DNA from 2 places in the Pseudoalteromonas sp. NS-SX12 genome. Region 2 is predicted to be linked to the other one. Evidence: predicted binding sites of a transcription regulator. Region 2 holds the regulator's gene; the other holds the start of a gene.
The links. The regulator NrdR, encoded in region 2, represses ribonucleotide reductase genes. The targets are predictions, from matches to a motif close to AAACACNANATNTNGTGTTT.

Region 1 (3,425 bases), 640 kb from region 2:
TTTTCGCAAGGTAATAAGCGTAGTTAATTACACCAATACCTAACGTACGACGACCCATAGTTGCGTTATATGCAGCCGGTACAGGGTAATCTTGATAATCTAGTAAGTTATCTAGTGCACGTACAGCAAGTTCTGCTAATTCGTCTAATTCATCAAGTGATTTAATCGCACCAAGGTTGAACGCAGAAAGCGTACACAATGCAATTTCACCTTCTTCGTCCATTACGTGTTTTAATGGCTTAGTAGGAAGCGCAATTTCTAGACACAGGTTAGACTGACGAATTGGTGCTACTTTTGAATCAAACGGGCTATGTGTATTTGTGTGGTCTACGTTTTGTAGGTAAATACGACCTGTGCTTGCACGCTCTTGGGCAAACATAGAGAATAATTCAATCGCTTTAATACGTTTTTTACGAATTGATTCATCTTGTTCGTATTGTACGTATAAGCGCTCGAACTCATCTTGATCTTCAAAGAATGCATCGTAAAGACCAGGCACGTCTGACGGGCTGAACAGCGTAATGTAATCGTCTTTAATTAAACGCGAATACATTACTTTGTTAAACTGAACGCCGTAATCTAAGTGACGAACACGGTTGTCATCAACACCACGGTTGTTTTTAAGCACCAGTAGGTTTTCAACTTCTAAGTGCCATAACGGGTAGAATAGGGTTGCCGCGCCACCACGTACACCGCCTTGTGAACAGCTTTTAACTGCCGTTTGGAAGTGCTTGTAGAAAGGAATACAGCCAGTGTGGAATGCTTCACCGCTGCGAATTGGGCTACCTAGTGCGCGAATTCGACCTGCGTTAATACCAATACCAGCACGTTGGCTTACGTATTTTACAATCGACGATGACGTTGCATTAATTGAATCTAGACTATCGTCACATTCAATCAGTACGCATGAACTGAATTGACGTGTAGGGGTACGCACACCCGCCATAATTGGCGTTGGTAATGAGATCTTAAACGTCGATGTCGCGTCATAAAAACGTTTTACATAGTCTAAACGCGTGTCTTTCGGATATTTCGAGAATAGACATGCTGCAACTAAAATATAAAGGAACTGCGCGCTTTCATAAATCTCACCGGTAACACGGTTTTGCACAAGATATTTACCTTCTAACTGCTTAACAGCAGCATAGCTAAAGGTAAGATCACGAGAATGATCAATATATGCGTCAAGCTCTTCGATTTCCTGCAGGCTATAGTCGGCAAGTAGATGTGGATCATACTTGTTCATTTCAACCATCTTAACCATATGATCATATAGTTTCGGTGGCTCAAATTTACCATAGGCTTTCTTACGCAAATGGAAAATTGCCAAACGCGCAGCAAGATACTGATAATCTGGTGTTTCTTTCGAAATTAGATCAGCAGCAGCTTTGATAATGGTTTCGTGAATATCTTCTGTACGGATACCGTCGTAAAACTGAATGTGTGATTTTAGTTCTACTTGCGATACAGATACGTTATTTAGGCCTTCTGCTGCCCATGCAATAACGCGGTGAATTTTGTCTAGGTCAAGCGGTTCCTTGCGACCGTCACGTTTACTGACTGAAAGCTCTTGGTTCATAGTTATGCCTGCAATTTCCTTCAAACGAGCAAAAAATTTTTATTATGTCGAAATATTAAACTGGACTTTTGTCCTATTATTTAAGCGCACGGCTCAGGCGAAATTACCACTAGTGCTCGTTTTTCGCTTAGCTACTAGATATGGTGTCGCCATCACAGATGATCACAAGATAGAGGGGTATGCGTCTTTTTTCAAGGCCTAGAAAAGCGAGATAATTTGTGATCAATTTTTTACTAACTAGTCTGTTAGCATCCACTAACTTGTTAAGTAAAGTGTATTTGGTCCATGTGAAAAAACAACGAAAAAAACACGATAAAAAAAAATATTTAAAATTTATTTGTTGCAAATTCACAAGGTATTGTTTTTGGGTCCGAGATTAAAATAACCACTATATCTAGTGGTTATTTTTTATCAAAGCAACTAGATATATGGTTAAGCAGTGAGCAGGCGTTGGTAAAGCTAAAGTCAGATTGCCAGCTTGAAACAGGGTTGCCATTTAAATATCCCCAAAGCGCCGAAGCTGTTTTCATCCCCGCAGATTTGCCAGCAATGATATCGCGCTCATCGTCACCGATATAGATGCAACACCTAGGATCAACCTTCATTAATTCACAGCTGTAAAGCAAAGGATCAGGGTAGGGCTTGGCGCGTTCAAGTGTGTCACCCGATACAATATTTTTGCAGTTTGCAAATTGTGTGATTTGCGCAACAAGGGGGTTAGTTAAGTGCTTTGGTTTATTTGTCACAATCGACCAAGGAACTGCGTGCTCATCTAAAAACGTAATTAGTGGCACAATACCTTGGTAAAAACTGCTTTTACACCATAAATTGTTCGCGTAATAAGTAAGAAACGCTTCTTTTAAATGTGTGTGTTCGTCGTTTGAGAAATGTTGCCATTCATCACCAAAACCAAGTTTGAGTAATGCAAGCGTACCGTTAGAGGCCTGCGTACGATATGTTTCTGCACTTATCGTCGGTTTATTATGTTTGGCCAACACAAAGTTAAGCGCAGCACCTAAATCATCCGCACTGTCGATTAAGGTGCCATCTAAATCAAACAATACTGCTTGATACATTTTATGCTAACTTTTCGAAATGGATCATATAGTTAACTGACACATCGTTGGTTAAACTATACGTTTGACCAAGCGGATTGTAACTTAACCCTTTCATAACGCGCGCTTTAAGGCCGTATTTTTCAGCCCAATTAATTAACGTTGCAGGCTTGATGAATTTGTCGTGGTCGTGCGTGCCTTTTGGCACAATCTTAAGTAAGTGCTCAGCACCAACAATGGCAAATAAATACCCTTTAAGTGTTTTATTTAGCGTTGACATAAATACATGACCACCGGGCTTGACCAATGTTGCTAATGATGCGATTACCGATTCAGGATCCGGTACATGCTCAAGCATTTCCATACACGTAACAACATCAAATTGCTGAGGGTTTTGCTCGGCAAAATCTTCAGCGGTCACTTTTTCATAGTTAAGGGAAACGCCCACTTCTAATGCATGTAATTTAGCAACATTTAAGGGCTCTTCACCCATATCAATGCCCGTCACTTGCGCGCCTAGCTTAGCCATGCTTTCAGCTAATATACCGCCACCGCAGCCAACATCTAATACATTTTTTGAGAAAATGCCTTGGCTATATAAGTTAATAAAGTCTAAACGAAGCGGGTTTATTTCGTGTAGTGGTTTAAATTCACCATTAAGGTCCCACCAACGGTCGGCCATGGCTTCAAATTTTGCAATTTCACTTGCATCTACATTTTGTTGAACGGTCATAAAAAGCATCCAGAGTGATTTGAGGGCATTATAAAGGGATTTTTTATAAAAAGACTAC
Region 2 (3,425 bases):
AGGGACTTGAGACATGGTTGTAAATGTTGGCAAGTTAATCAAGCTCTTACTACTGTGCCCCATCAATTTAGGCGCCATAAACAGCACTAGTTCATCGACCAGCTGTTGTTCAAACATTTTACCTGCCAAGGTTGCGCCCGCTTCCAACAATACTAAGTTAACGCCGCGCTCAGCTAACAATGACAATAAAGCGCGTAAATCTACTTTGCTATTGTTTTGCTCAACCACTACTTGTTCAACAAAATGCGGCCAAGTATGCGATTTATCAAGTGTTGTTCGTGCAATAATTATTTTAGATGGTTGCTGAAATAACGCGAGATCCGGCGTTAGTCGGTTTTGCGAATCAATAATCACGCGGATTGGCTGGCGAGCACTGTGTTTTGCATCAGTATCTGTCAATTCATCAGGACGGACATTTAATTTCGCATTATCGATAATAACAGTATCTGCCCCTGACAGTACTGCACAACTTTCTGCCCGTAAATCTTGCACAGCGCGGCGCGATTCACTACTGGTAATCCATTTACTTTCACCATTTTCAAGTGCCGTTTTGCCATCAAGGCTTGCCGCTAATTTACAGCGTACATAAGGCAAGTTGGTGCGCATGCGTTTTAAAAAGCCCAAATTGAGTGCTTCGGCTTCATCGTTTAATAAGCCAAAATCGGTTTCGATTCCGGCATCTTCGAGCATTTTTAAACCGCGACCTGCGACTTCTGGGTTTGGATCAACCATAGCAGCAACAACGCGGCTAACGCCTGCTTTGATCAGGCCTTCAGCACATGGCGGCGTGCGGCCATAATGCGAACACGGCTCAAGCGTGACGTACGCGGTTGCCCCTTTAGCGTTATCGCCAGCCATTTTCAGTGCATGCACTTCGGCATGAGGGCCACCCGCTTGAATATGAAAGCCTTCACCGATGATTTGATTATCTTTAACTAAAACGCAACCTACGTTGGGGTTAGGCGTGGTGGTAAATCGACCGCGTTTTGCAAGCTCGATGGCGCGCGCCATATATTTGTGATCACATTCAGAAAAGCGATTGTTGTGCATCTGATTACTCACCTAAGCGTGCGATTTCTTCGCCAAATTCTTTAATGTCTTCAAATGAACGGTAAACAGAAGCAAAACGTACGTAAGCAACTTTATCGAGTTTTTTCAGCGCTTCCATAATAAATTCGCCGACCGTTTTACTGTCAACTTCGCGCTCACCTGTTGCACGCAATTGCGATTTAATTTGGTGTACTACTTCTTCTACTTGTTCTGTACTGACAGGGCGCTTTTCTAGCGCACGATGCAAACCATTGCGAAGTTTGTCTTCATTAAACGGTTCTCGGCTGCCGTCTTGCTTGATTACACGTGGCATAACAAGCTCAGCACCTTCAAAGGTAGTAAAACGTTCGTGACATTCATTACATTCGCGACGACGGCGAACCTGATGACCACCACCTACTAAGCGTGAATCGATAACTTTGGTGTCATTGGCTGTACAAAAAGGACAATGCATAAACAACTCTCGAAAGAAAAAAGGCCGCAAAAAAGCGGCCTTATCATATCATGTTAACAATGAGAAAACATTATGCGTAAACAGGGTGTTTCGCACAAATTGCTTTTACTTTCTCACGTACTTCATCTTGTACTTTTGTGTCTTCGATGTTGTCTAGCACATCACAGATCCAGCCAGTTAACTCTTTTGCTTCTGCTTCTTTAAAACCACGACGCGTGATAGCAGGTGAACCAATACGTAGACCAGACGTTACAAACGGAGAACGTGGGTCGTTTGGTACTGAGTTTTTGTTAACTGTAATGTAAGCATTACCAAGTGCTGCGTCCGCATCTTTACCTGTGATATCTTTGTTGATTAGATCAAGTAAGAATAGGTGGTTGTCTGTTTTACCAGAAACAACGTCGTAACCACGTGCTTTGAATACTTCAACCATAGCTTGCGCATTCTTAACAACTTGTGTTTGGTATGCTTTGAACTCTGGCTCTAGTGCTTCTTTAAATGCAACCGCTTTAGCAGCGATTACGTGACATAAAGGACCACCTTGACCACCTGGGAATACCGCAGAGTTTAACTTTTTGTAAATCTCTTCGTCGCCACAGTTAGACACGATTAAACCACCACGAGGACCCGCTAATGTTTTGTGTGTTGTTGTCGTAACCACGTGTGCAAATGGTACAGGGCTTGGGTAAACGCCTGCAGCAACAAGGCCGGCAACGTGTGCCATATCAACTAGAAGGTAAGCACCTACTTTGTCTGCGATTTCACGGAATTTAGCCCAATCAACAATACCTGAGTATGCTGAGAAACCACCGATAATCATTTTAGGCTTATGCTCTAGTGCTAGCGCTTCAACTTGTGCGTAGTCGATTTCGCCAGTTTCTTCGTTTAGGCCGTACTGAACTGCGTTGTACGTTTTACCTGAGAAGTTTACGTGTGAACCGTGAGTTAGGTGACCGCCGTGTGCAAGGCTCATACCTAAAACAGTGTCGCCCGGCTGAAGTAACGCTTGGAATACTGCCGCGTTTGCTTGTGAACCTGCGTGCGGTTGCACGTTTGCGTAATCTGTACCGAATAATTCGTTAGCGCGATCAATTGCTAATTGCTCAACAACATCAACGTGCTCACAACCACCGTAGTAACGCTTGTAAGGGTAACCTTCCGCGTATTTGTTAGTTAACTGAGAACCTTGTGCTTCAAGTACACGCGGGCTACAGTAGTTTTCAGACGCGATAAGTTCGATGTGCTCTTCTTGACGCTGCTTTTCTTTTTCCATTGCGCCAAATAGTTCTGGATCAAAATCCGAGATATTCATGCTACGTTCTAACATGGTTACTCCTAAATAGAAGATGGTTGTGGGATAAAGGGCGTATTGTACGCTTAAAAAGCGCCCTTGCCTACTTTGTATATGTGAAGTTATTTAAACAGGGATTGAAAATTTTTCACAGTGTATTTTTAATGATATTTTTAAATCGAAATATAAATATTTAAAATACAATACAAACCATTCATTAAATTTAATTATACAACTACCAGTGTTTGCCTAATGATACAAAAAAGCTGGATTCGCCATCGTCGGTTGCGCCAAAACCAAATGCAGCTGGGCCAAAGCGTGTATCGGTGCCAACAAACAAGCTGCTGGCAAAAATAAGCTCAGATAAATCGACGCTTTGTTGAATATCCCACACATTACCTACTTCAGCACTCACACCAAGGTAAAGTGGCATGCTAGTCATATTAAGCATATCGCGGCCTAAATCGTATTGATAAATCACTGCACCAAACGCTTTTTTAGGACCGTTTAACACGTTTTTGCCATAACCTGATAAATTTAAAAAGCCACCCAAGCGCTCAGTATTAACGGTAAATGTACCGTCTGATTCATAACTGGTATACGATGCTGTGCCAACTAAGCCGTGGTGGC

Region 1: a site for NrdR is predicted at 1,709-1,728, ahead of nrdA (class 1a ribonucleoside-diphosphate reductase subunit alpha). Genes of this name have one in related genera too.

Annotation. Positions count from the first base shown of each region.
Region 1 is NZ_CM170634.1:2,421,685-2,425,109, forward strand. It holds gene nrdA (class 1a ribonucleoside-diphosphate reductase subunit alpha) at 1-1,579, opposite strand, end outside; gene AC2IOM_RS11200 (HAD family hydrolase) at 1,981-2,655, opposite strand; gene ubiG (bifunctional 2-polyprenyl-6-hydroxyphenol methylase/3-demethylubiquinol 3-O-methyltransferase UbiG) at 2,657-3,367, opposite strand.
Region 2 is NZ_CM170634.1:1,778,005-1,781,429, reverse strand. It holds gene ribD (bifunctional diaminohydroxyphosphoribosylaminopyrimidine deaminase/5-amino-6-(5-phosphoribosylamino)uracil reductase RibD) at 1-1,050, opposite strand, end outside; gene nrdR (transcriptional regulator NrdR) at 1,055-1,504, opposite strand; gene glyA (serine hydroxymethyltransferase) at 1,575-2,831, opposite strand; gene AC2IOM_RS08290 (patatin-like phospholipase family protein) at 3,031-3,425, opposite strand, start outside.